Regions from separate parts of the Citrobacter freundii ATCC 8090 genome, predicted to be linked through region 1. Evidence: predicted binding sites of a transcription regulator. Region 1 holds the regulator's gene; each other region holds the start of a gene.
The links. Region 1 encodes CRP, which controls carbon source genes, mostly activating them, when cyclic AMP is high. Its sites were predicted from a motif close to ATGTGANNNNNNTCACAT; they were not measured.

Region 1 (4,857 bases):
AAAGGCCGGGCGCGTGATTTCTTGTACGCCGCGGCGAATGAAGGCGTGATGGTACTGAACGCCGGACCGGACGTGATGCGTTTCGCGCCGTCGCTGGTGGTGGAGCAGACTGATATCGATGAAGGGATGCAGCGCTTCGCGCAGGCCGTGGCGAAAGTGATGGGTTGACGGATTGCCGGATGGCGCTACGCTTATCCGGCCTACGAATCACACCTTACTCTGTAGGCCGGATAAGGCGTTTACGCCGCCATCCGGCAATTCTCTTAACCTTTCATATCCCGCAACCGGCGGCTCAGCCAGATCCCATGGTGCGGTCGCTGACGCCATGCTACCGACGAAATGGTATGCATGGTGTTCAGATGCCCCAAAACCCGCTGCAGATGCTGCTCAAGGGTGCTTAAAGGCCCATGGGACAGCATCTCTGGCGCCTCAAGAATATTCACATCGCCGGAGCTTCCGGGTCCGTCATATTCCAGCCGCTGCTGACAGCGCTGGATCGCAATTTCACAGGACTCCAGATAACGCTGCGCCAAATCCGGCGTCAGCATCGTATGTTCCCTTGCCAGCGTAGTCATTGCGTTGATGTGTTCGACGATGAACTGACTATGCGTAACCCACAGTTTCATGTCCGCCAGATAGTGCGAGTTGAACCCAGGTTCCTGCATCGCCTGGTTAAGTGAGTTGAACAGCGTGTTATGCGCCTGGTTGACCCGCATGCGTTGATACGCCAGCGGTGTGGCCTGGGGATCGTTGCTAAGAATCAGGCGAATGGCCTCCTGATCGGCTTCTAACGCATCGTGGGCGTTTTTACGCAGCAAACCGCTCTGCCACTGCGGCCACAGCCAGAGCATCCCGCCAAAAGCGATCAGGCAGCCAGTGATCGTATCGATAAACCGCGGCACGATAAACTGTTCCCCGTTCAGCGTCAGCAGTTGCAGGGTATATACCGCGGTGACCGTAAAGCCGACGGTAGCCCAGCCGTAGTTTTTGCGGATGGTCAGATAACTCACCAGGGTTATCAGCAGCATGCCTGCCAGCGTGTAACCTTCCTGGATATGAAAGTGCAGCGTGACGCCAGCGATCACCAGGCCGACGAGCGTCCCTACTGAACGGTGTAAAATACGTACCCGGGTTGCCCCGTAGCCATTTTGCGTGACGAACAGGATTGTCATCAAAATCCAGTAAGGTTTTGGCAGGTGTAAGGCGCTGCCCATCAGGCTGGCAATGCTCAACATGACGCTGATGCGTCCGGCATTACGCAGCGCAGGGGATTTCAACGACAAATAGCTTTTCAGGGCAGGGATCAGCGGCAGCCGACGCTGCTTGTCAGCCATTAAATCACGGGCATACAGTGGTCGCTGGGTGCGTAGCACACGGGCAATACGGCTGAAGTGCCAGTAGCAAAATTGACCTACCGGATTGTCCGGATGCTGGTTGGCGATTTTCTCCAGCGTGCCAATCTGCTTTTCCATTGAGAAACGGGTCGGTAAGCGGTGATACAAAATATCATCGGCCAGTACGCGAAGGCGTTCGGCAACGGTGCGCGCATTCCAGCGAATCACTTGTTCGGCGTGGCTACGTTCGACCAGCTTTTGCACCTCTTCCGGCTGGTGGAGGCTAACGGAAATATGTTCCTGTAAATCGAGCGCCTCCTGAAAGGCACGTAGCAGGCGCTTATAATCGTTGTTGCGATGCGCCGACAGCATATGCATTTGCTGATAGCACTGGGTAATTAAATCCACCGCTTTTTGCTGGCGCACCAACAGGGGAGGCAGCGCTTTTTCTGGGTCGGCATGCTGAGTCAGCATGCTGTACTTGGCCTCACAGTAATCGGCTAATTCGCGGTACAACAAGCTGAGCGACTCACGCAGCGGCTGCTCGCGCCACATCCAGAACCAGAACCAGTTGAACAGGCCATACCACAATGTGCCCAGCGCGTAGATTAGCAGCGGCTCCCAGACGGGCATGTTACCTGCCAGACTGAGTGTGAAAATTGCCGCGATAAGCGAGGCTGGTAGTAGTCGCGCATGCAGAGGGCCTAATTCTGCGGTTACACCAAGAATCAGCGTCAGGCCGGTGAGGATCAGTGGCAGCGGTATAGTCTGTGCCAGCAGTAATTGCATGATCAGACTGCATCCGGCAAACAAAGACGCGCCAATCACTAAGCGTTTGAAAAAGCGCTTATGCGGGGTATCAAGACCGGCAATATTGCAGCAGGCAGGGACGAGGGAAAAGAGGAGTCCCAGATGAAGCTGACCGATGATCAGGCCGACGGCCACAGGTAAACATAGCACCAGCGTTTGTCGTAGTGCGTAGTTGATCTCTGGGTGGTATATCAGTCTTCGCCACATCGGAGCAAACAAAAGTGGCGCATTACGGGGTAACGCGCCACTTCGATGGGGTTAACGTGTGCCGTAGACGACGATGGTCTTACCGTGTGCGGAGATCAGGTTCTGATCTTCCAGCATCTTCAGAATACGACCGACGGTCTCACGGGAGCAGCCAACGATCTGGCCGATTTCCTGACGGGTGATTTTAATCTGCATGCCGTCCGGGTGGGTCATCGCATCAGGCTGTTTCGCCAGATTCAGCAGAGTCTGCACGATACGACCGGTAACGTCGAGGAAGGCAAGGTTGCCCACTTTTTCAGACGTGACCTGCAGACGGCGAGCCATCTGAGAGGACAGGCGCATCAGAATATCTGGATTGACCTGGATTAATTGGCGAAATTTTTTGTAGGAAATTTCAGCGACTTCACATGCAGTTTTAGCACGGACCCAGGCGCTGCGTTCCTGACCTTCTTCGAAGAGGCCTAATTCACCAATAAAATCGCCCTGATTCAGATAAGAAAGGATCATTTCTTTCCCTTCTTCATCTTTGATCAGCACTGCCACTGAGCCTTTAACGATGTAGTACAACGTTTCCGCTTTTTCACCCTGGTGAATCAGCGTGCTCTTCGATGGGTACTTATGAATATGGCAATGAGACAAGAACCATTCGAGAGTCGGGTCTGTTTGCGGTTTGCCAAGCACCATGCGCGGTTATCCTCTGTTATAAGCTGTCTCCAGAGCCAAAAAACATCCTGTCTCTGGGTTTGCAAAAATGTGCTTCCCGCTACCTGGGAAGGGGGCTGTCAATACGTGCGACGGCCTGTAATGTGATGTCCTCTGCATACATGCAGTACGTCAATGTATTACTGTAGCATCCCGACTGTTTTAGCATAGCTTTCGCCGTGTGTCTCCTGGTGTCTCGCTTCAGCATGACGCAGGTCGCCTTCCGTTGCGAGATTTGTTGTGTGCGCGTAATCTGTCAGGAAAATTGATGCATCGGAGTAATAAAATATGCAAGCACGTGTTAAGTGGGTCGAAGGGCTGACCTTCCTCGGTGAGTCCGCTTCTGGCCACCAGATTTTGATGGACGGTAACTCCGGTGATAAAGCGCCGAGCCCGATGGAAATGGTCTTAATGGCTGCGGGTGGTTGCAGCGCAATTGATGTGGTGTCGATCCTGCAAAAGGGTCGTCAGGATGTGACCAACTGCGAAGTGAAGCTGACCTCCGAGCGTCGTGATGAAGCGCCGCGCCTGTTTACCCATATCAACCTGCATTTCATCGTAACGGGTAACGATCTGAAAGATGCGTCCGTCGCACGTGCGGTCGATCTTTCGGCGGAAAAATATTGCTCCGTGGCGCTGATGCTGGAAAAGGCGGTGAATATTACCCACTCCTATGAAGTGGTTGCCGCGTAATTGCTGATGCCGGATGGCGGCGTTGCCTTATCCGGCCTATAGGGTGATGTTGAGTCGTAGGCCCGATAAGCGAAGCGCCATCGGGCGCTTTCCACATATCACTCTATCTTTTTGCCTTCCATCAGTCGCTGCACCAGCGGCAGCATAATCAATTCCATCGCCAGACCCATTTTTCCGCCCGGTACGACCAACGTATTGATATGAGAAATGAATGAGCCCTGCAGCATGGCCAGCAGCCACGGGAAGTCGATCCCTTCCAGATTACGAAAATGAATCACGACAAAGCTTTCATCGAGTGACGGAATGCTCTTGGCGGCAAAGGGATTAGAGGTATCGACGGTTGGTACGCGTTGGAAGTTGATATGCGTACGGGAAAACTGTGGTGTGATGTAATTGATGTAATCGTCCATTGAGCGCACCACCGAGTCCATCACCGCTTCACGCGAGTGTCCACGCTCGCTGGTATCGCGGGTCAGCTTCTGGATCCACTCCAGGTTCACGATCGGCACCACGCCAACCAGCAGATCGACATGCCGGGCCACATTTTGCTGAGGGGTGACAACGCCGCCGTGAAGTCCCTCATAGAACAGGACATCCGTCGGTTCAGGCAGCGGCTGCCAGGGCGTAAATGTCCCCGGAACCTGATTCCACGGTACGGCCTCATCGTAGGTGTGCAGGTATTTACGCGACTGACCTTTGCCCGTCTGGCCGTATTCAATGAAGGTTTGCTCCAGCAGACCAAAGTCGTTAGCTTCGGGGCCGAAATAGCTGATATGCCGCCCAGCATCGCGTGCTTTGCGAATCGCCATGTCCATTTCCGGACGGGTATAGCGGTGAAAACTGTCACCTTCCACCTCGGCGGCGCGCAGGTTTAACTGCGCGAAAATTTTACGAAACGCGAGGCTGGTGGTGGTGGTCCCCGCGCCGCTGGATCCTGTTACCGCAATCACCGGATGTTTGGCAGACATAACAACTCCATGAAATGGTTGTAATTATAGTAAAGTCGGCCGGCGGCTACGGATTACTCGTGAATCTGCTTCCTCGGCATAATGTTGACCGTTTCATGCAGTTCGGACCACACCAGCACGGCTTCACCTGATTGTAGTTGGCG
Region 2 (4,857 bases), 2.1 Mb from region 1:
GCGCCAGCCTTTCCAGGCTTCACGAAAACAAAACACGGGAATGAGCAGAAAGGCCAACACGACGAAAAGGGTTTGTACATCCATGCTTATTTTCCTTGTTTCTTTTGTAATTCGAGCAGTTGTTCAGGCGTGACTGCCGGATATCCCTGTGCATCGTCCGGTACCTGATGCATGGTAGGGATAGGGACCAGTGGGCCTAAAAAGCGGGGTTCACGTTTAAAAATGTAGAGATCGGCAAGTGCGCCAAAACGGGCGCCAAATTCACGTACCCGCACGGTGAGCATATCTTTTGGCGAAGGTACGGCGTAGCACTGGGCCTGGATACCCATATGGAGCGCAATAAACAAGGCACGCTCACAGTGGAATCGCTGGGTAATAATGATGAAATCGTTGGTATCGAACACCTTACGGGTACGCACGATGGAGTCGAGCGTTCGGAACCCGGCGTAATCAAGCACGATGTCAGCGGGATCGACGCCTGCGGCAATCAGATCTTTACGCATCGTCATGGGTTCGTTGTAGCTTTGCTGCGCGTTGTCGCCGCTTAACAGCAGATAGTTTACCTTCCCGCTGTTATAGGCGTTCAATGCGCCCTGAATGCGGTAGCGGTAATACTGATTGATGACGCCGGTGCGGTAATACTTCGCCGTGCCCAGAACCACTCCTACCTGGCGGTAGGGTAAATCCTGCAGTTCGTCGTAAATGTAGGGAGCAGTCTTCCAGCTCATCCACCGATCGAGTCCAAGCACAGTCAAAAGCAGCAAGCCCAGCAGGACTAACAGGCTGTAAAACACGCGCTTTAACATGCAGAAAACTCGTTATTTGGATGGAATTTCAATCAGGCTACTGTACCGGAAGACGTAGCGCAAGAAACAGTAATCTGATTGAGGGGATTTTAGTCACTGTTGCCCGATGACGTTACGCCATCGGGCAACACGACTTAGTCGAGTAGCACGCGCTCTATATTGTCGCAGCCCAGTGCTTTCAGCGTGGCAGATGTCGCATCCCACTGAATTAACGGCGCATCGGCTTTTTCAGCCAGCACGGCGCGTTGGATATCTGGATAATCATAACCGTTCAGATTCAACAGGTTCAACGCGCCTTGCAGTGGTGGCAGGGTTGGGTTAAAAGCGGCATTTTCAGCATAGCTGCCGCTAAAAATACGACCATCTTTACACTCCAGTGCCACGCCGCTTGGGGATTTGCTGTACGGCATATGACATCTATTGGCAGCGGTGATTGCTGCCTGGGTCAACGCATCGCCCTGCAGTGCGAAGCCGTGATCCTGATCGTCCATCAGCAGCGTTTTAATCTCCAGATCCTTCGGGCCGAAGGCATCTGGCAGATAATCGCGTAGTACGTGTGGCGCACGTCCCGGCAGATGAATACGTAAATCCAGTCCGCTGTTTAGTTCGTTCATAAACTGGCGACAGTGGCCGCACGGCGTGTAGTTGACGGTGATGGCGGCGAGCCCTTTTTCACCGCGCAGCCAGGCGTGGCTGATAGCGCTTTGCTCGGCATGAACAGTTTGCTGCATGGTCGCGCCCAGGAACTCCATGTTCCCACCGAAGTACCAGTTGCCGCTGATGCCGCGAGAAATAGCCCCAACGTTGAAATTGGACAGTGGAGTACGTGCGCAGGCCGCAGCCAGCGGCAGCAGAGCGAATGCCAGCGCGTCTTCGTCCAGTCCCGATTCGCGTTTCAGCAAAGAGACCTGCTCAGCAGTCAGCATGGCGGGGAAATGCGCATCCGCCAGAACAGGGGCCAGGGCTGATTGCAAGTTATCCGCGAGTTGGGCAAAAGCAGTTTGAAAACGTGGATGCATGGCGATGCCTCATAACAATGTAATGGAATCGTAGTTTACGGACCTGTTATGGCTTTATATGTGATCTAAATCCCATTACGTATGCAACTTATGAAACTTAAATGAAAAATGTGCAACGCATCGCAAATAAATAGCTAAAAAATGAAGGTTAACCCACCACCGCCAGAATAATCGGGAACAGGAATGGGGCAACCAACGAGGTGATAATGCCGCAAATAACCAGCGCCAGAGAACTAAACGCGCCTTCCTGGTAGTCCAGTTCTGCACAGCGTGCGGTACCCAGGGCGTGCGACGCGGTGCCCATTGCCAGCCCCCGAGCGGCCTTGGTGCGAATGCGCATCGCATTAAGCAACGTATGACCAAATACTGCCCCGAGGATACCGACAAAAATAACGCATACGGCGCTGATAGCCGGAATGCCGCCAATACTGCCTCCCACGGCCATAGCGATAGGCGTGGTGACCGATTTTGGCATGATAGACGCGGCAATTTGCGGTGATGCGCCCATCAACAAAGCGATTGTTGTACCTGTTACCATCGCCACAACGCTCCCGGCAAAACAGATAGCAATGATTGATTTCCAGCGGGCGCGAATTTGGTGCAACTGTTCGTATAACGGATAGGCCAGCGCGACCACGGCAGGTTGCAGTAAATCGTTCAGTACTTCGCTGCCTTTGAAATAGTGATCGTAGGGAATGCCGGTCAGCAGCAGAATGGGAATAATCACCACCATGGCAACCAGCAGCGGGTTCAATAGCGGCATTTTAAATCGTGCAGCCAGCTTACGTGCGCCAAAAAATACCGCCAGCGTAAGAGGTAACGACCACCAGATATACGACATCATTCTTTAGACCCTTTTTGCCCAACGATTTTGCGTTCACCGTGCACAATGTGCGAGCTCCAGCTCACCACCAGGAAAACGACCAGCGTACTGATGGTACAGGACACCACTACCGGACCAAATTGTGCGCGGAGCAGGTCAAAGTACTGCATGATCCCCACGCCAATCGGGACAAACAGCAGGGCCATATAACGAATCAGCACGTAGCAGCCAGGGTTAACCCATTTTGCCGGTAACACCTGCAAAGCCAGTAAGACAAACAGAATCAGCATGCCGATAATGCTGCCCGGAATGGTGATAGGAAGTAGCGACGCAAGAAAAATACCTGCGTAGAGGCAGGCATAAATCAGGACGAATGCGCGCAAATATTGCCAGATAACGTTCAGTGCTTTGCTCATAGTTGAAACCCTTGACGAGACTGATTCATCATACAATTAAACTTAAAAACGTGCTACCGATCACATCATGAATTCTAAGCATAGAGGAAATAGATATCTGGAACATCGGGCGATGGCCCTAACTCTCCGCGCTAAGCCTGTGCCAGATAATACAAAAAACGATTCAGGGCGGTAGTAGGTGTTTCGTTGTTGCGCCAGAATACGCCGACGCTGCCTTTTTGTTCAATCTTCGGCAGATTCAGAATAGCCAGCTGTCCCTGGGCGGCATACCGTTGTGCCAGACGCAAAGAAAGAATAGAGATCATATCGCTACTTTGCAGCAGGTTGGTACTGACGTTGATCGACGCCGATTCAATGATGTTTTCCGGCAACATGACGCCGTTATCAACCAGCGCATTATCAATGCTTATCCGGATAGGGGTTCCTGTCGGCCAGACAATCCAGCGCCAGTTCGCCAGATCGTGCCAGGTGAGCAAGGGATATTTTGCCAAGGGATGATCGGGACGGGCGACGAAACAGACCGGCTCGGTATACAGCACCTGGTAATTGAGCGGCAACTGAAGCGCCCGGCCACCGACGCGACCGACGACGACATCCACCGAACCCGCGAGCAGATCGTGCAGCAGCGGGGTCATCACTTTCTCTTCGATATTAAGGTTCAGGGTTGGCAACTCTTTGAGCAAACCCAGTATTGCCAGTGAAACGCAGTCGGTCGCTACGGGTGAGCAGCCAATCTTCAGACTTCCCACCAGGCCGCCTTGCTTAAAACGGGCGATTTCATATTGCGAACGTTCCATATCATTGAGCAGGCGTTGGGCATGCTGCAGTAACAGCTTGCCGCCTTCGGAAGGACGCAAGCCTTTGCTGTGACGTTCAAAGAGGGTGATGCCAATCTCATCTTCGAGCTGTGATAACCATTTTGACAACGCTGGCTGGGTGATATTCATCATCCGTGCGACGTGAGTCAGGTTTCCCTGTTCGCCCAGCGCGATAAGCGTTTGCAGGTGTTGCAACTTAAGTTTCTGCGCCCAATTTGCCATTTGCTATAACCTCCAGGTTATGCCTCTGCATGAAAAGCCATTGTACATTTCATCTCCAAACATACAAAGTCGCAACATACCCAAAACAAAACAGACATCTACTCTACCTGCACTGAGGCATTCACTATGACTCATCAACGTGATCTACAAGCACTGATCGATTCCGCTCCCGTCGGTAAGACCCAGTGGCGCGTTATCATTTGCTGTTTTCTGGTCGTCATGCTTGACGGATTTGATACCGCAGCTATTGGCTTTATCGCTCCCGACATTCGTACTCACTGGCAGCTGACTGCCGGCGATCTGGCGCCGTTGTTTGGCGCAGGCCTGTTGGGGCTAACCGCTGGCGCATTGCTCTGCGGCCCATTGTCTGACCGTTTTGGCCGTAAACGGGTGATTGAACTCTGCGTGGCGCTGTTCGGCGCCCTGAGCCTGATTTCGGCTTTTTCTCCCGATCTACAAACGCTGGTTATTTTGCGCTTTCTTACCGGGTTAGGTTTGGGCGGCGCGATGCCAAATACCATCACCATGACGTCAGAGTACCTGCCAGCGCGGCGGCGTGGCGCGCTGGTGACTATGATGTTTTGTGGATTTACCCTGGGGTCGGCGATGGGTGGAATTGTGAGCGCGCAACTGGTGCCGGTTATTGGCTGGCACGGCATTCTGGTGCTGGGAGGCGTTCTACCACTCATGCTGTTTGTGGCTCTGCTGTTTGCGCTACCGGAATCCCCGCGCTGGCAGGTTCGTCGCCAACTG
Region 3 (4,857 bases), 430 kb from region 1:
GCAGAGAACCTTATCACAGCCGGTTAGCGACTGCACTCCTCGCTCAACCTTAACGCGTTACCATCTCAGCCGACGGCGACGTGGTTTCATTTTGCGCACGAACGCAGTACATCAGCACCACCGATGACAGCAGAGCAATCGCCATGAAGGTGTAGGAGACGCCCGGCCCGCCGGTCACGCCGTTGAGGTAACCCACCAGCCACGCGCCGAGGAATGCCCCTAACGCGCCAAAACTGTTGATCATTCCCATCGACACGCCGGAGACGTTGCGCGGCAGCAGTTCGGGGATCAGCGCAAAGAACGGTCCGTAAGGCGCATACATACAGGCGGCGGCCACGACCAGCAGCGCGTAAGAGAGCCAGAAGGACTGGTTGCCCAGCATCCACGAGGCAAAGAACGCAATGGCAGCAATCAGCAGCAGCGGCCAGATAAACAGCTTACGGTTCTGGTATTTATCGGACAGCCAGGAAACCGTCAGCATCAGGCAGATCGCCGCCAGATACGGCACTGCCGCCAGCCAGCCCACCGCCACAATATCCATCTGCGCCGCGTTTTTCAGAATCGACGGCATCCACATCATGAAGCCATACACCCCGATGCTCCACAGCGCATGCACCGCGCAAAGCATAATGACGCTGCGTGAACGCATCGCTTCACCGTAGTTGCGCATCGGTTTGATGTCCCGCTGCTCGCGGTCCATCGCCTGCTGTAACGCCTGCTTCTCCTGCTCGCTCAACCAACCCGCATCCGCCGGTTTGTCGCGCACCAGAATCACCCAGCAGAAAGCCCAGATCACCGCAGGAATACCTTCAATGATAAACATTTCGCGCCAGCCCCAGGCTTCAATCAGGTAGCCAGAGACAATCGACATCCACAGCACTGTGACCGGGTTACCGAGAATTAAAAAGGTGTTGGCGCGCGAGCGTTCAGTTTTGGTAAACCAGTTGCTGATATAAATCAGCATCGCGGGCATCACCGCCGCTTCGACGATGCCGAGAATAAAGCGGATCGCCATCAGCGTTGGGATATTGCTGACAAAGCCGGTCGCCGCGGCACAAAGCCCCCAGAGGATCAGGCTGTAAAAAATCATTTTACGGACGCTATGTTTAACGGCATACATGGCGCCAGGCACCTGGAAAAAGAAATATCCCAGGAAAAAGAGCGCGCCAATCAGCGAGGCCGTGCCCTGGGTGATCCCTAAATCGTGTTCGATACCAGCGGCAGCGGCAAAGCCGTAATTGGCGCGGTCGAGATAAGCTAAGCTGTAGGTAATAAAAATAATCGGCATTAAATACCACCAGCGACGCGCTGGCAGTTTTGCGAGCATATTCATACTCACTCCTTGGATTATCATTAAAGGATGAGGTTGCTTCCCGCGGCCTCGTTAGCGATCAAACAGCGGCCAGCATGCCGCCATCGACAAACAGAAGATGCCCATTCACAAAGTCAGAGGCGGGCGCAGCGAGATAAACCGCCGCGCCGATCAACTCTTCCGGGTTACCCCAGCGAGCAGCGGGCGTGCGCTGGAACAGCCAGGCGGAGAATGCTTCATCGTTAACCAGCGCGGTGGTCATGTCGGTAGCGAAATAGCCGGGAGCAATACCGTTGACCTGAATATTGTATTCCGCCAGTTCCACGCACATGCCACGGGTTAACATTTTGACCGCGCCTTTTGACGCCGCGTAGGGGGTAATGGTTTTACGACCTAATTCACTTTGCATTGAGCAGATATTAATAATCTTCCCGCGGCGGCGTTGCACCATGTAGCGGGAAACCTGCTGTGATACCAGAAAGACCGATTTCTGGTTTACATCAATCACTTTGTCCCATTCAGTCTCCGGGAATTCGGTGAAGGGATAACGACGCTGGATTCCGGCGTTGTTAATTAAAATATCAATGGCCCCAACGTCCTTTTCAATTTGCGCGATGGCGCACGCCACCTCTTCCCCGCTGGTAACATCAAATCCATAGCCAACAGCGCGATAGCCTTCGGCCACCAGTTTGTCCGCCGCCGCCTGCGCCCGCTGCTGGGTAATGTCGTTAATAACAATCTCAGCACCGTGCGCCGCCAGACCGCTGGCCAGCAGGTTACCAATGCCCTGAGCGGAACCGGTAATCAGCGCGCGTTTACCGGTCAGGTCGAATAGGTTTTTCATGAAAAAACTCCTTTTTTGATAACTGTTACGCGTAACTGTATACGCGTAACAGTAGAAAAAAGAAGATCCAGGAAGAGGAAAATGATCGTTATGTGATCAACGTTACATTTACGTGCAAGATAAAAAAAGAAGGATAGGCCTGATAAGCGTAACGCGTTCAGGCCGTAGGGACAGGTTGCCGGATGGCGGCGTAAACGCCTTATCCGGCCGACAAAAACGACAAAAACTAATGCAAAATATCGCCAGGCCGGGCACTACGACGCCAGGACTGCGCCGGACTAAACGTCCTTCACCCGCCCGGTCATCCACAGCGTAACCACCGAAATCACCGCAATCACCCAATAGACGGCATAGTGACCATAGCTTTGCGCAACTGCCCCCTGAATCACCCCTGCCAGAATGACTCCCGTTGAAATACTGTTGGTAAATAATGTGGTCGCTGACCCCGCACGTCCAGGCATCAGATCCTGAAACCACAGCATGCCTATCCCGGCGATAATACCGATAAATACCGCGTTAAACAGTTGCAGCACCAGCAGCGCCATACGGCTGTGAAAGAAGATCAAACCAATATAAAACAGCACGCCTGCCGCTACGGCCGCGATCATCATTCGCCGTTTACCAAAGCGCTTCACGTAATAGCCTGCCAGAATCATCGCCGGAATTTCCAGCCCAGCCGCCGTCCCCATCAGGATCCCGGCCAGCTTGTCCGGCAAGCCCAGTTCAAGACTTATCCACAGTGGCATATCAATGATGTACATGGTGTTGCAGGTCCACATCAGCGTGGAGGCAATAAACAACATACGCACATTTTTGTCCTGCCAACCGCCGGTCTGTTCCAGCGGCACGTCTACAGGCTGCTCCACCCGCGCGACAGACGGCAGTATCAGCGCAATCAGCACTAGGCTAATGGCAAAAATACCTGCGGCAATGGAAAACATCGCCGTAAAGCCGTAATTCAGCGCCAGCATGAATGCCAGTGGCGGTCCTATCACCCAGGCCAACGAAAGCTGCGCACGCATCACCGAGCTAAACATCACCACTTCACGCGCGGAGTTATCAGCATATTCTCGCGCCAGCGCAAACAGCTGCGGCATGGCGGTGTTCGCCAGCGAGGCCAGCAGCACACCGCAGGTGATCAGCGTGAGATAGTGGCGATTAAAGGCAAACAGCAGCGCATTGCCAATCGCCATCAGGCAGCAAAACATGATCAGCTTGCGCCGATCGCCCTGGCTGTCGGATCGTTTCGCCAGGCCAAGGCTGACGACGATCCCGACAATCGCATTGACGGTGTAAAACAGCCCGACCCAAAATGGCTGCGCCCCGACTTCACGGCTCAGGAACAGACTCAGGGTGGGTGCCTGCAATGCCCCCGCCACGCCCATCATAAAAGCGACCAGCATAAATGCCGCGTAAACGCCGTTGAGGCGCCGTCCCATGGTCATAATCCAGAGCATATCTTTCCTTTTAAGCGCAGCTGAAACGAAAAAAGCCAGCAGATAATACCTGCTGGCGGGTGAACGAGGCTGTATCCTGCCATTATATCTGGCATCGACGCTGGGTAAAAAACGCATAATCCAGGCGGAGGGCGCTGGGTATAGAAATCTATTCCCAAGCCTGACAACGCAGAGTATGCGTTTTTTACACGCGTCCCGGAGGGCTGGGGCCATTTTTTCACATAGCTGTGTTGCTCACACCTTATTTGGTTCACCAAATTTCACTGTTCGCGCCTTGCCATGTGAAAAAATAGCCACCAGCGATGCTCAGATATAATGGCAGGATACAGCCTGCACCAATACTCAGTCACACATGATGTCTGCAATTTCCAATTCAGGAGTCAGATGTCATCTCCCACTGCATCAGCTCTTCGAGCATCTTTAAGCGCTGCGGTGCGCTCAGGCAAGCCAACCAGGACGATTTTTCCGTCGTGGTAAAGTACTTCAACCAGAACTGACGCATAGATGACCCCTTCGTTGTCTCATCGCTTCATCGGAATCTATTATTGGCTTAATATAGGGATTATAAAATTGCTGAGTTTTCCGCAGGAGTTCCCCTTTTATGTCTTCTGGTCGTTTGCAACAACAGTTCATCCGTCTGTGGCAATGCTGTGACGGCAAAACGCAAGACACGACGCTCAACGAGCTGGCGGATCTGCTGAGCTGCTCGCGCCGCCATATGCGTACGCTGCTTAATACCATGCAAGATCGCGGCTGGTTAACGTGGGAAGCTGAAGTTGGACGAGGTAAACGCTCGCGGCTGACATTCCTCTATACCGGGCTGGCGCTCCAGCAGCAGCGCGCAGAAGACCTACTGGAACAGGATCGCATCGATCAACTGGTGCAACTGGTCGGTGATAAAACGGCCGTACGGCAAATGCTGGTCTCCCATCTGGGTCGCAGCTTTCGCCAGGGTCGGCATATCATGCGCGTTCTCTATTATCGCCCCATGCACAACCTGCTCCCCGGCACGGCATTACGCCGCTCCGAAACCCATATCGCCCGGCAAATCTTCAGCGCCTTAATTCGGGTAAATGAGGAAAATGGGGAACTGGAAGCGGACATTGCCCATCACTGGCAGCAAATTTCACCTTTACACTGGCGATTCTTCCTGCGTCCGGGGATCCATTTTCATCATGGCCGCGAGCTGGAAATGGCAGATGTTATCGCCTCACTGATGCGCATTAACAGCCTGCCGCTGTACT

Region 2: the regulator CRP is predicted to act here: its motif matches at 1,884-1,901, upstream of cdd (cytidine deaminase).
Region 3: the regulator CRP is predicted to act here: its motif matches at 2,247-2,264, upstream of idnO (gluconate 5-dehydrogenase).

The regions. Positions count from the first base shown of each region.
Region 1 covers NZ_CP049015.1:371,277-376,133, forward strand. The annotation lists gene argD (bifunctional acetylornithine/succinyldiaminopimelate transaminase) at 1-168, shown strand, start outside; partial or broken gene G4551_RS24015 (hypothetical protein) at 173-271, shown strand; gene G4551_RS01740 (YccS/YhfK family putative transporter) at 264-2,351, opposite strand; gene crp (cAMP-activated global transcriptional regulator CRP) at 2,403-3,035, opposite strand; gene G4551_RS01750 (OsmC family protein) at 3,342-3,746, shown strand; gene G4551_RS01755 (phosphoribulokinase) at 3,845-4,714, opposite strand; gene G4551_RS01760 (YheU family protein) at 4,768-4,857, opposite strand, start outside.
Region 2 covers NZ_CP049015.1:3,199,718-3,204,574, reverse strand. The annotation lists gene G4551_RS15610 (DUF2542 family protein) at 1-84, opposite strand, end outside; gene sanA (outer membrane permeability protein SanA) at 87-806, opposite strand; gene cdd (cytidine deaminase) at 941-1,825, opposite strand; gene G4551_RS15595 (CidB/LrgB family autolysis modulator) at 1,974-2,669, opposite strand; gene G4551_RS15590 (CidA/LrgA family protein) at 2,666-3,064, opposite strand; gene G4551_RS15585 (LysR substrate-binding domain-containing protein) at 3,196-4,104, opposite strand; gene mhbT (3-hydroxybenzoate transporter MhbT) at 4,231-4,857, shown strand, end outside.
Region 3 covers NZ_CP049015.1:805,855-810,711, reverse strand. The annotation lists gene G4551_RS03935 (MFS transporter) at 50-1,333, opposite strand; gene idnO (gluconate 5-dehydrogenase) at 1,392-2,156, opposite strand; gene G4551_RS03925 (sugar efflux transporter) at 2,435-3,613, opposite strand; gene sgrT (glucose uptake inhibitor SgrT) at 3,987-4,115, opposite strand; gene sgrR (HTH-type transcriptional regulator SgrR) at 4,215-4,857, shown strand, end outside.